Regions from separate parts of the Mesorhizobium sp. Pch-S genome, predicted to be linked through region 1. Evidence: predicted binding sites of a transcription regulator. Region 1 holds the regulator's gene; each other region holds the start of a gene.

Region 1 (4,450 bases):
CATCCTGACCGGGACGATCATCGGCCTGGCGCGCGCACTTGGTGAAACGGCGCCGCTGCTCCTGATCGGCATGGTGGCATTTGTCGCGAACTATCCCACAACCCCATTCGATCCCGCGACGGCGCTGCCGGTGCAGATCTACATGTGGGCCAACGAAGCTGAACGCGCGTTCGTGGAACGCATGTCCGGCGCAATCATCATCCTCCTGGTCTTCCTGATGGCCATGAACATCACAGCGATCGTGCTCAGGCGCCGCTTCGAACGGCGCTGGTAGAAAGGGAGCCTGATATGAATATCATGACGGAAAAGACCCTCGAACAGGCAGTGAGCAGCCAGATGAGCGCCCAGACGAACGAAATCATCAAGATGCGCGGCGACAAGGTGACCGTGCACTACGGTGAGAAACAGGCACTCTTCGACGTCAATCTCGACATCCGCCAGAACCAGGTGACGGCGCTGATCGGCCCCTCGGGCTGCGGCAAGTCGACCTTCCTGCGCTGCCTCAACCGCATGAACGACACGATCGATGCGGCCAAGGTCGGCGGCAAGATCACCCTCGACAGCGAAGACATATACGATCCGAAAATCGACGTGGTGGAACTGCGTGCCCGTGTCGGCATGGTGTTCCAGAAACCCAATCCCTTCCCGAAGTCGATCTACGAGAACGTCGCCTACGGACCGCGCATCCATGGCCTTGCCAAGAACAAGGCGGAGATGGACCGCATCGTGGAATCCAGCCTGCAGAAGGCGGCGATCTGGAACGAAGTGAAGGATCGCCTCGGCGAGCCAGGCACCGGCCTCTCCGGCGGCCAGCAGCAGCGCCTGTGCATCGCACGCGCCATCGCGGTGTCGCCTGAAGTCATCCTGATGGACGAACCGTGCTCTGCGCTCGATCCGATCGCGACCGCCAAGGTCGAGGAGCTGATCGACGAACTGCGCCAGAACTACACCATCGTCATCGTCACCCATTCGATGCAGCAGGCGGCCCGCGTCTCGCAGCGTACGGCGATGTTCCACCTCGGCTATCTGGTCGAGGAGGGAGCTACCGACAAGATGTTCACCAACCCCGACGACAAGCGCACGCAGGACTACATCACCGGCCGCTTCGGCTGAGTGAGCGATTGCTGCCGAGGAAAAAGAGGACATATACATGGGCGAACATACCGTCGCATCGTTCGACGAAGAGCTCGGACAGATCAGCAGGCTCATCAGCGACATGGGTGAACTGGCGAGCTCAATGGTCGAAAGCTCCACCAAGGCGCTGCTGAAGTCAGACAATGGACTTGCCCAACGGGTCGTCTCGGATGACGCGATCATGGACGCGCGCCAGCGCGAGCTGGACAGCAAGGCGATCACGCTGATCGCCAAGCGACAGCCGATGGCGCAGGACCTGCGCGCCGTGGTCGGCGCCATTCGCATGGCCGGAGACCTGGAGCGCATCGGTGACCTGGCCAAGAACATCGCCAAACGTGTTGGCGCGGTCGGGCAGGGCGCCACGCCGCGCGACCTTTCGCATTCGATCGACGCCATGGCCCATCTGGTCCTCAACCAGGTTGATGGCGTGGTGGAGAAATACGCGGACAAGGATGCAGAAGGGCTTGCCCAACTGAGGGCTGACGACGAGCGGATCGATGTCAAATACACGTCCGTCTTCCGCGAGCTCCTCACCTACATGATGGAAGATCCACGCAACATCACGGCCTGCACGCATCTGCTGTTCTGCGCCAAGAACCTCGAGCGTATCGGCGACCATGTCACCAACATCGCTGAAAACGCTTTCTACGTGCTGACTGGCGAACAGTTGCCGCCCAACCGTCCAAAGCTCGACGAGACGGCTGCTGCCGTTCCGGCGGCCTGATCACAGGGCGGACGGCAAGATGATCGCGCCGCGCGTCATGGTGGTAGAAGACGAGGAGCCGTTGGGCGTCCTCCTTCGCTACAATCTCGAATCCGAGGGCTATCAGGTCGAAGTGGTCGCCAGGGGTGACGAAGCCGAAATCCGGCTTCAGGAAAACGTACCGGATCTCCTCGTGCTCGACTGGATGGTGCCGGCGGTATCCGGCATCGAACTGTGCCGGCGGCTCCGGATGCGACCGGAGACCGAGCGCCTGCCTGTCATCATGCTGACGGCGCGCGGCGAGGAAAGCGACCGTGTGCGCGGCCTTTCCACCGGTGCCGACGACTATCTGGTCAAGCCGTTCTCGATGCCTGAGTTCATGGCGCGCGTGAAGGCGCTGCTGCGCCGGGCGAAGCCGGAAGTGCTGTCTTCCGTGCTCAAGGTCGGCGACATCGTGCTCGATCGCGAGTCGCATCGCGTGTACCGCAAGAAGAGCGAGATCCGGCTCGGGCCGACGGAGTTCCGGCTACTGGAATTCATGATGCGGCACCCCGGACGGGTCTTCTCGCGCAGCCAGCTGCTCGACAATGTCTGGGGCGAGACGATCTATATCGACGAGCGTACGGTCGATGTGCATGTCGGTCGCTTGCGCAAGGCGGTCAACAACGGCCGCATGCCGGATGTCATCCGCACGATACGTGGCTCGGGCTACGCCATCCGCGAGGATTGATCAGGGGGCGCCGTTCATCGGCACTCCGCCCTGGCTGCCGGATCAGGCTTCCAGAAGCTGAGGGGCGGGAGCCATCGGACCGCCAAGCGCGAAAATCTCCTGATCGATGAAGGTCAGCGCGCGCATGGCGCAGCCCTCGCGGATCAGCATCTGTTCCTTCGGTTCCGTATCGAAGACAATCGAATTCGAATGCTGTCCGCCGGCGGTTTGGGCAATGGCGTGCCGCAGCGCCGGCTCGATCAGGTCGAAGGCCGTTGCGCCAATGCCGACAAACGTCACCGGGGCAGGGTCGATGACGGCGAACAGCGACCCGAGGCTGTAGCCGAGGGCTGTGCCGGCACGTTCATAGGCCTCGCGCTCGGGGCCGGCGCCGGCACGTGCTTTTTCAGCCAGTCTCCGCATTTCGTCGTCGGGAATGTCAGCGGCCGGTTCGGTGTTTTCGTCCAGCCCGTGGGCACTGCGCCAGATCGCGTAATTGCCGGCATAGGCCTCGACGCAGCCATGGCGGCCACAGCGGCATCGTGCACCATTCGGCCGATGGATCATGTGTCCGAATTCGCCGCCCGACGACTGGGTGCCGATGAACAATTCGCCATTGAGCACGATGCCCATGCCGATGCCGTGTGAAAGCAGAACGGCGATGAAATCGTCACGGTAGCGGTCCGTGCCACGCCAACGCAGCGCGACCGCCATCATGTTGCAGTCGTTTTCGACGATGACGGGAATGCCGAAGGCCTTCTCCAGGATATCGGCGAAGGGAATGTCGCCATGCGGGGTGATCGGCGTCCACAGCATGGTGCGGGCGTGTGAATCCGCCGTTCCCTGCACGGCGAAGGCGATGCGCAGGACCCGATGTCTCGCCAGGCTCTGGTCGTGAAGCCTTCGCCGGACCATCTCGATGCATTCGTCGACCAGCGCTTCCCGTGGCAGGGACAGCGTATCCAGACGGCGTGTTTCCTCGGCCAGGACCTTGCCCGAATAGTCGATGGCTGCGGCCGTCAAAAGGTTGAGCGACAGAACGACCGTCAATACCGCTGCTGCGCCGGGGTCGAGCTGCAACCCCACCTGCGGACGCCCGCGTTTCGATGCCGTCGGTTCACTGCGGCCCTCGCGCAGAATACCCTCCGCGATGAGATCGGACGAAATCGCCGAAATGGTCGAATGGCTGAGGCCGGTGATGGTGGTGATTTCCGTGCGGGAGGGCTCGCCGGAGCGGCGCACGGCAGCAATCACCATTGCGCGGTTCCTGCGGCGCAAATCATCGTGACGGATCCCGACAGTCATGTCCTTGCCGTTCCTCCCCCGCCGGCCTCGTGGACACCGAGACCGTTGCGCCTGGGCCGCCAATGGCGTTCCAGAAGCGCTGTTCGTGCATAGGTCGATGCATGAGCGAATGCAAAACCCGTTTCGCTCCTGCCGTCGCGACAGCGCGCTCCTCCACAGATAGTGGCAGAACATGCCCTCGTCGTCACTATTATTTCGTGATCCGAAAAAAATATCGCGAATGACTCGAATCCCGTTGACAGAAAGCTGCGCCTGCGCGATTATTTTTTCGAAGCTCGAAAAAAAGCTTCTCCAACGGCCAACGCACACAAGCGCGCCCTTGGGCGCGGGGAGGAAAAAATGAGGAAATTTACGGCCGCCATTCTGGCGGGTGCCGCCATGACGCTTGCGCTTTCGGCTGTCGCCGAAGCGAAGGACAAGGTAATCGGCGTGTCCTGGTCCAACTTCCAGGAAGAGCGCTGGAAAACCGACGAAGCCGCCATGAAGAAGGCGATCGAAGCGGCAGGCGACAAATACATTTCCGCTGACGCGCAGTCGAACCCCGGCAAACAGCTCACCGACGTCGAAAGCCTGATTTCACAGGGCGCCAACGCGCTCGT
Region 2 (4,450 bases), 2.2 Mb from region 1:
ATCTGCAGGCCGCCGGGACGCAGGCCGTTGGGCACGACCTGCGGCATCGCCTGCAGCGCGGCGCGAGCGGCGTCACGGGCGGCGCCCTGGCTCGCCTGCATGGTCTGGATGGACAGCGTCGCCCGTTTCAGCGCGTTGGAGTTCTCGCGCGCCGCGCGCGCCGCTTCCTGCGACCCCGACTGCGCAGCAGCAAGCGCTGCCGCCGACGGCGCTGGCGCAGTACCGCCGCCAAGCTCGAGGGCCAGCACCTGCGGACCCGACAGCAGCAGCGCGGCCAGGCTGACACCGGCAAGCAGTGCCATATGACGAGCGCTGCGCCCAGGCATCCTGGAAAGAGAGACGGCGGCAATCGAAGGGGCGGAGCAAATGGACATGGCGACTCCTTCAGTCGGGTATGGGCAACCGGCGGCAGCAAGATGTCGCCGCCACTTCGGGGGCAACAGGGTCTCACTGCTAAGACGGAATCCGGGGAGGTCGTCGCCACGCCCCTTGGAAGTTTTTTTGTAACTTCCGGTCCGAGAGCGCGAGTCAGCTCAGCAACACGATTCCGCCCGGCAGATGCTGGAGCTTCGCGCCGAACACGCGCTCCAGCGCCAACAAGGCATCGTCCATCTGGTCGATGCGAAAAAGGCCGCTGAGCGGCTTTTGGCCAAGCGACGCGCTCATCAAAATGACGTGGCCGGGCCGGTAGCGATTGATTTCCTCTATCGCCTCGATGAGCGGCGTCGCGCGGAATTCAACGATGCCGCGGTGCCACTCCGAGGCGGTCTCCGGATTGACGACCGCAATCTGGCTCAATCCGTCGTGATCATAACGCACCCGCTGCCCGGGCTGCAGATCCACCACATCGGCACCACGCTCGATCCTCACCGCCCCCTCGAAGCAGGTCACGGTGACGGACAGCCGCTCGCCCGTTGTCGTACAGCGCACATCGAACCGGCCGGATTCGGCAATTGTCCTGCCGTCGCCAGCCAGGACCATGAGCGATCGCGCCACGCGCGCCGATGTTGCGAATGACGCCTCGCCGGCGACCAACTCAATGCGGTCCTGCGAGCCTTCGGCGGGACGGATAGCAAGGCTTGTCTGCGTGTTCAGGCTGATAGCCACGTCACCGGCGAAGGTAACGTGGCGCTGCTCGCCCGTGGCCGTACGATAATCCGCTCTCATCTCCGCGAGCGACGGCCACAGTCCGAGTGGCGGATTGGTGACGCCGTAGGCGAACGCGGCGGCAAGGGCCGCGACACCGCCGCCCAACGCTGCGCGGCGCGTCATTGTCCTTTCCCTGGTTCGCTGTCGCAACGCTTTCAGCCGGTCGGGGAAGCTCTCATCCGGGTCGAACAGATCCTGGCCGGTGGCGCCGGCCGCATGCCACAGATGCTTCGCCGCGACGAAGGCAGTTTCATGCCGGGGGCTTAGCGCACGCCAGCGCTCCAGCGATGCGACGTCTTCCGGCGTCGCATCTCCTGACGAGAGCTTTCGCAGCCAGTCGAGGGCTGCGAGCTCGATCGCGTCCAGACCGGGATGTGCCTTGCTCATGTCCATGCCATGCCTTGCGCGGTTCCTTGCCGTCGGACGGCAGGCGGCGATTGAAGGAGATTTACCCCTAAGACGATTCTTGACGACCTAACCGCCACGCTCAACCCCTCAATTCTTTCATCCGCATCAGGCAATGCTGAAGCGCCAAGCCGATCTCCTTGGTGGCGAGCTGGCGGGAGATGCCGAGGCAATCCGCAATCTCCTGATGGGACATGTTGCCCATCCGGGCCGCCATGAAGATTTCCCGGCGGCGCTCGGGAAGCTCGTCGACGATCGCCTTGAACGCCCTGAGGTCAGAGCGGGCCAGGACGGTTTGCTCCGGCGTCGGCGCATCGTCGGCCAGACCGAGCAGGCTATCGATCTCGATCGGCGATATCCGTTGTCGTCGCTCCGTCCGGCGATGATCGTGGGCCACGTTGAACGCGATCCGGTAGAGATAGTTGTCCGGGCTCTTGACGGGGCCAACCGATTCCGCGCGCGCCAGGCGCAACCAAGTGTCCTGCATCGCATCGCTGGCGTGATCGACCGAGCCAAGGCGCTTTGTCAGACGCGCTTTGATGTCGTCATAGCGATCGAGAAACATGCGGCGCATGACGGTCAAGGCGTTCTCGGTCATGGCCGATCACACCCCCGCGTGACACCCGGCCCTTGCGGTACGATCAGGATGATGACCGGCTGCTGGAAACCGGGCGGCGGGGCCTTGTTGAGCTGTACACGGCGCAAGGCCGCATCGATCTCATGATCACTCCGAGGCGTGCCGGTGGAGCCGATGCGCCGGGACCTCACAACCGCACCATCCGGCGCGATCCAGAGCTTGGCGGTAAAGCGGTAGCGTCCCGGATGCGCGCCCTGCGCATCGCAAAGAGCATCGGTAATGCCGGCCTGGATCAGTCCATAGTAACGCAGATGCTCTGGCGACGATGTTTGCCGTGCTTGCTGACTGGCCGGCACCGGCACCAGCACGAAAGTCTTCCCGGTGATGAGTTCGGCCTTGAGGCCGGTGCCGACGAGGAGCTTGTTGAGCGCCTCGTCCGGCGCAAATACGCCTCGAACCTCGCTGGAGAGACGGCCGGATGCAAGGTTCGCGTCGTAGAGCACGTCGCGTCCGGTGGCATTGCCGTAGCGGCTGATTGCGGCACCGAGTGGCTGGATCGGAATATTGAGTTCGACCTGCTCGTTCGCCAGCTTCGTTTGCGCAGGGGCTGGATCGACCATTGCGACCACATTTGCCGCGACCAGTGCGCATGCTCCAAGGATCGACCAAGGTGCCGACCGCCTGACAGCCGGCACCGCCGCACGCATCAACCTCGCACAGTCTGGTTTAACGTCGGCTACTGCCGATCGAAGCATCGCAACTGTCCCCGCTCGTGCAGATTAGGACAGTGTTCAGCCTCGAAGCGCCACGAGCTGCCCGCCGCCGGCAAAATAGCGCGCCAGCGCACGCCCCCTACGGACGCTTTGGTTAGGCTAGTGAGGCAATGTTACCGTTTGACGACAGACGGTGCTGCCGCTTGCCCAGCCTATCTCCGCTTCGGCGATGTCGAGCGGGACTGCTCGCGCCGCTCGCGAAATCTACCAGCATCCGTGTCAGATTCCTCATTTCCCATGGCGGTACTTTTCAAAATGGGTAGCAACAATATGGGAAAGGTCCGTCAGAACGCGCGAAAGGCCCGCCTGCTGCAGCCATCTCGCCCTCCCAGGAAGGCAGGATTATTTTCGTTCTGAAAGCATCTCACGTGTTAGCGTCGCGAGGGATTTTTCGATGGCAGGAAGACTGCCGTTCTGGGCCGCGACCTGAGCACCTTCCAACATAAACGTAATTTGTGCCGCAGCAGTATTCGGATCGGACAAGCCTGCCTTCCTGCACAAGGCCTTCAACCGCTCAACCTGATCCAGCTTGTGGTGCCGGATCTTCTGGCGCAACGGATGCTCCGGGTCCGGGACTTCTGCGATGGTGTTCACAAATGGACATCCCCGATGGGAAATGGCGGGGAGCCCTTCCAATACGTGGTTTACCCATTTCCGGAGCTGGGCATGCGGATCGTCTGGATGAAGATGTTCGATCTCATCCAGGACCCCGCGATATTTCGCAATCGTCGCGGTCAACCAATCATCAACAAGCACATCCTTCGAAGAGAAGTGGCGATAGACTCCCATCTTCGTAGTCTCAGCCGCGACGGCGATCGCATCGACCGAAACGTGTTGAATTCCCCTTTCATCGAAGAGCCGGAAGGCTGCTTCGATAATGCGTTGCCGTAGTGGCAGCTTCTTCATTGTGGGCACCATTTCGATTCCAGCTCTATTGACAAAGATACCACGCGGTATCATTGATACCAATGGGTATCATTTTGGAGTTTTGCAATGGAACTGCGTGACTATGTGTCTTACGACGCCGTCGGCCTGGCTGAGCTGATTGCCAAGCGAGCGGTCACTGCCGATGAGGTAATCAATGCGGGACACCGGGCGGTAGAGCGCGTCAATTCTGCGATTAACGCTGTTGTCGAGACGTGGGCCGACGAAGCTCCAGCCTCTCTGCAAGACCAGAACACTGGCGAGCCCTTTGCTGGCGTTCCGTTTCTCGTCAAGGATCTTGGCATCACGCGCGCCGGCCGACCCAATGAGCTGGGCAGCCGTCTTGCCAGAGGCCTCGTTGCGGCTTCGGACTCGACTTTGATGTCTCGATTCCGTGAAGCGGGTCTTGTCCCGATCGGTAGAACCACCACACCGGAGTTCGCGATCAGCACGACAACGGAAGGTGTCGCCACCGGCGCTACGCGCAATCCTTGGGCGCTGGAGCGTACTGCCGGCGGATCGAGTGGCGGATCTGGCGCCGCAGTCGCGGCAGGTATCGTCCCTGTTGCTCATGCAACTGATGGCGGCGGCAGCATCCGCGTTCCCGCATCCGTCAACGGTC
Region 3 (4,450 bases), 2.1 Mb from region 1:
CCGCGCCAGCGCGCGGCTCATGGCCGAGGGGCTGAGCCGCAGCCTTCTGGCCGCGTGGGCAACGCTGCCTTCGGCAAGCAGCACATCGAGGGTGACGAGCAGGTTGAGATCCGGGTGTGGCATTCGTCCAGCATAACGCATGTTCCGTGTTTTGATGAGGCGTTAGATGCACGAATAAAGTGCAAATGGTGCGTCTTCCGCCATGTGATATCTGACGCTACCTCTCTGTCCGAGTTAATCGGCGGAGGCAGACAGACCATGCAATCGAACGTCAGCCAGCATGACACGACAACAGCACAGGCCCCAGATGGCACCGGCCGCTGGGCGCTGATCAGCCTGGCACTGTCGATGCTGCTTTCCTCGCTTGGCATCAGCATCGCCAACGTCGCCTTGCCATCCCTGGCGGAGGCATTCGATGCGTCTTTCCAGCGCGTGCAATGGGTTGTGCTGGCTTATCTGCTTGCAGTCACGATCACCATCGTTTCGGCGGGGCGGCTCGGTGATCTCGTGGGGCATCGACGCATGCTGATTGGCGGTATCTCGCTTTTCGCGCTTGCCTCGGGCCTGTGCGGCGTCGTGCCTTCGCTCTGGCTGCTGATCGGCGCGCGTGCCTTGCAGGGACTTGGCGCCGCTGTCCTGATGGCGCTCAGCATCGCCTTCGTGCGCGATACCGTCGCCAAGGACAGGACCGGGAGCGCCATGGGATTGCTGGGCACCATGTCGGCAATCGGTACTGCGCTTGGCCCTTCGCTGGGCGGGGTCCTGCTGACCGCGGCAGGCTGGCGGGCGATCTTTCTGGTGATGGTGCCGCTCGCTGTGCTGAACCTTTTCCTGGCCCGCCGTTTCCTGCCGAGTTCCAGGCCGGTTGGAAAGGGCGCTGGCTTCGACGCTCCTGGAACGCTGTTGCTTGGCCTTGCACTTGCTGCCTATGCGCTCGCCACCACGGTAGGTGGTTCGCATATGGGATGGCTGAATGTGACGTTGTTCGTCGCCGCCGCTCTCGGAGCCGGGTTGTTCATCAAGGTCGAGGCGAGGGTGACTTCGCCGTTGATCCAGCTGGCCGCATTCCGCGACGCTACTTTCAGTGGCAGCCTGACGATGAACGCGCTGGTTTCCACAGTCATGATGGTCACCTTCGTGGTCGGGCCGTTCTATCTTGCCCGTGCTCTCGGATTGAATGCAGCTTTCGTCGGCATGGTGATGTCGGTTGGTCCCGTGATCTCGGCCTTGACGGGCATTCCGGCTGGCCGGATCGTCGACCGGCTCGGTGCTTCGTTCGTTGTCACCGTCGGGCTGGTCCTGATGACGATCGGCGCGTTTGTCCTGGCCGCGGTTCCAACCTCCTTCGGTGTCGCCGGCTACGTCCTGGGCATCGCCGTCCTGACGCCTGGCTATCAATTGTTCCAGGCTGCCAACAACACGGCCGTCATGATGGATGTCAGCCCGGACCGGCGCGGCGTCGTTTCGGGCATGCTGAGCCTGTCGCGCAATCTCGGGCTCATCACCGGGGCATCGGTCATGGGGGCCTTGTTCGCCTTCGTGTCGGGCACTGTCGACGGATCGGTTTCGCATCCCGAGACCATCGCCACCGGGATGCGGATCACCTTTGCTGTGGCAGGAGCACTGACCTCGGCTGCGATCGTGATTTCTTTTCTGGTGCGCAGCGGCGCTGCAACTGCACAGCCGATTGAGGGATGACCCAACCCTCAATCATGCCGAACGGTTGGATGTCCGGCAAAGTCTCCTAAGCTTGTCATCTTAGCGTTACGGGCGGTCACTAGCGTTTGCTCACGAACGCAGGGGACGCTCGTGAGACAAGTTGCAGGGGCATGGGCATTTTGCCTGGCGATCTTCTTGGCACTGCTATCGGCCTTACCCGCTGGCGCAGAACCAATTCGTGGTGCGGGTTCGACCTTTGCCGCGCCGGTCATTTCGGCCTGGGCCAAGGCCTACAAAGAGGCGCGGGCCGACGGAGGCGACTACTTTACCCTCGACTGGAGCGTCGACTACGAACTGGTCGGCTCGTTGGCCGGCGTCATGCGGCTTTCGCAGCCGGAGATGGATTTCGCCGCGACCGATGCACCGCTTTCGCTGGAGGAGATCGCCAGGCGCAATGTGGCGCAATTTCCTATCGTCATGGGTGGCATCGCGGTGGTGGCCAACGTTGTCGGAGTCGAGCCTGGCAAGTTGCGCCTGAGCGGTCCGGTCCTGGCCGGCATCTTCTCGGGCCAGATCCGGACCTGGTCGGCCCCGGCGATCGTCGCACTCAATCCCGACATGCAACTGCCGGACCGCCCGATCAAGGTGCTGCGGCGCCAGGACGGCTCCGGCTCGACATTCGTCTTCACCAGCTATCTTTCCAGAACCAGTTCCGAATGGCGTGAGAAATTTGGAACTGCGACGTTGATCGATTGGCCTGTAGGGCAGGGCGCAGAAGGCACCGGCAATCTGGTCGCGCTGGCTGCAGCGACGGCCGACAGCATCACCTATCTCGAATATGGGCAGGTGGTGCGCGCTGGTCTGCCCGTCGTGCAGTTGCTCAATGAAGCCGGCGCCTTCGTCGCGCCCGCACCTGAAAGCTTCACGGCAGGCCTGGCAAATATTGCGTGGGACGCTTCCAGGCATTTCCTTGCCGATACAACCAATATGCCGGGTGCCGGCGCTTATCCAATGGCTGCCGTCACCTACGCGGTCATGCCCAAGGATCGGGGTGGTGAGCGAACCCAGCGCGTGCTCGACCTTTTCAGATTGGCCTATTCAGCCGGCGCCAGGGATGCACGTGCGCTGGGCTACACCCCCGTGCCACCGGAACTTGTGCGTCAGATCGATCGCTATTGGGCACAGACCCTGACGACCCTGAACAACTAGCGCGCTCTTCCAGGCGCCGGCACTGTCCACACAGGAAGGCATACCGACATGCAGGTCGACATCTTCAAGGACATCCTCGTTCCCGTGATCGGCGGTCTCGGCATTTTCATGCTCGGCCTCGAATTCATGGCCAACGGCATCCAGGCACTCTCCGTCAACAAGATGCGGGATTTTCTGGCCAAGGCGGCCGGAACGCCGATCAAAGGCGTGCTCGCCGGCACACTCATCACCGGTGTAATTCAATCCTCGACGGCGATGACCGTCATGGTGGTCGGCCTGGTCAATGCCGGGGTGGTGGCGCTACGGCCTGCCATCAGCGTCATCATGGGCGCCAACATCGGCACGACACTTGGCAACGGCTTGATCGCCCTGCCGCTCGGCCCTCTCGGCCTGATCCTGGGCGGGATCTTCGCGCTCATCTACTGCTTCGCGAAGAGCGAGAAAGTGCGCAACATAGCGCTCGCCTGCATGGGGTTTGCGCTGATCTTCTACGGTCTCAACTTGATGACCGGTGGTCTGCGCCCGCTGCGCAACATGCCCGAAGTGATGGAATTGCTGCAGACGCTGCGGGCCGATTCCTACTTCAATCTGCTGAAATGTGTGCTGATCGCCGCCGGTGTCACGGCGATGATCCATTCTTCCTCGGCGACGATCGGTATCGTCATGGGCCTGGGCGCCGCCGGCGTGCTTGACTGGACCACCGCCGTCGCCTTTTCGCTCGGTGCTGATCTCGGCACCACGATCACTTCGTGGATGGCCTCGCTCAACCTTTCCAAGAATGCCAAGCGCGCAGCTTATGCGCACATGTCGTTCAACGTGATCGGGGTTCTTGTGACCGTCCCGCTGTTTTTCGTCTCGATCGAGGTGCTGCGCTGGGCCATGCAATGGTTCGGCGGCGATCCCAGCGTTCCGGTGGTCGTCGACGGCAAGGATACGTTCCCGCTCGTTCCCGTCGCGGTCGGTCTGTATTCAACCTTTTTCAATGTTTTCAATACGTTGCTTCTCTTTCCGTTTGTCGGCGTGTTCGAGCGCGTTCTGTCGCGCATCGGTCATACCGAAGCTGATGATGTGGAAGATTTCTCGGTGCCGAAATATCTTGATCGCCGCTTTTCCTCGGATCTTGGACAGGCCGTGCCTGCGGTGGAACAGGAGACGGAACGGCATCTCAAGGCCGGTGCACTGTTCCTCGATATCGCCCGCTCCAAGAAGAATGCGCCCAGCGACCCTGGCGAGCACTATCTGGCGACCGACATTCTGTCGCGCGACATCCGCTCCTATTCGGCCGCGTTGCTGTCATCAGATATGCCAATGGACCAACTTGATCTGGTTGCCAGCCTGATCGAGGAGGCTGATTTCACCGCAGCGCTCGCCGAGCAACTCCATCAGGTGGCGCGCCGCGTCCGTCGTGAAACCTTCGGAACGCAAGGCAAGGTGATCGTCGATACCGCGCTCGACAAGCTGGATTTCGACCTTCGCGAAATCCTGCCCGACTTCGGCGTGAAGGCACCGCAAATGCCGGCTGGTCATATCAATTTCCCGGAGGTCGACCAGCTTCGGGCTCAGATATTGACCGCAGGCGAGG

Evidence for each region. Region 1 encodes PhoB, which activates phosphate uptake and scavenging genes when phosphate is short. Its sites were predicted from a motif close to TGTCATNNANCTGTCAT; they were not measured.
Region 2: a site for PhoB is predicted at 3,017-3,033, ahead of C1M53_RS04710 (STN domain-containing protein). Genes of this name have one in related genera too.
Region 3: a site for PhoB is predicted at 1,752-1,768, ahead of pstS (phosphate ABC transporter substrate-binding protein PstS). Genes of this name have one in related genera too.

What each region holds. Positions count from the first base shown of each region.
Region 1 is NZ_CP029562.1:3,166,713-3,171,162, forward strand. It holds gene pstA (phosphate ABC transporter permease PstA) at 1-274, shown strand, start outside; gene pstB (phosphate ABC transporter ATP-binding protein PstB) at 289-1,113, shown strand; gene phoU (phosphate signaling complex protein PhoU) at 1,151-1,858, shown strand; gene phoB (phosphate regulon transcriptional regulator PhoB) at 1,878-2,567, shown strand; gene C1M53_RS14780 (ROK family transcriptional regulator) at 2,610-3,851, opposite strand; gene xylF (D-xylose ABC transporter substrate-binding protein) at 4,191-4,450, shown strand, end outside.
Region 2 is NZ_CP029562.1:1,016,547-1,020,996, forward strand. It holds gene C1M53_RS04695 (filamentous hemagglutinin N-terminal domain-containing protein) at 1-374, opposite strand, end outside; gene C1M53_RS04700 (FecR domain-containing protein) at 529-1,542, opposite strand; gene C1M53_RS04705 (RNA polymerase sigma factor) at 1,637-2,152, opposite strand; gene C1M53_RS04710 (STN domain-containing protein) at 2,149-2,751, opposite strand; gene C1M53_RS04715 (TetR/AcrR family transcriptional regulator) at 3,247-3,810, opposite strand; gene C1M53_RS04720 (amidase) at 3,898-4,450, shown strand, end outside.
Region 3 is NZ_CP029562.1:5,312,001-5,316,450, forward strand. It holds gene C1M53_RS24810 (LysR family transcriptional regulator) at 1-123, opposite strand, end outside; gene C1M53_RS24815 (MFS transporter) at 259-1,698, shown strand; gene pstS (phosphate ABC transporter substrate-binding protein PstS) at 1,855-2,868, shown strand; gene C1M53_RS24825 (Na/Pi symporter) at 2,917-4,450, shown strand, end outside.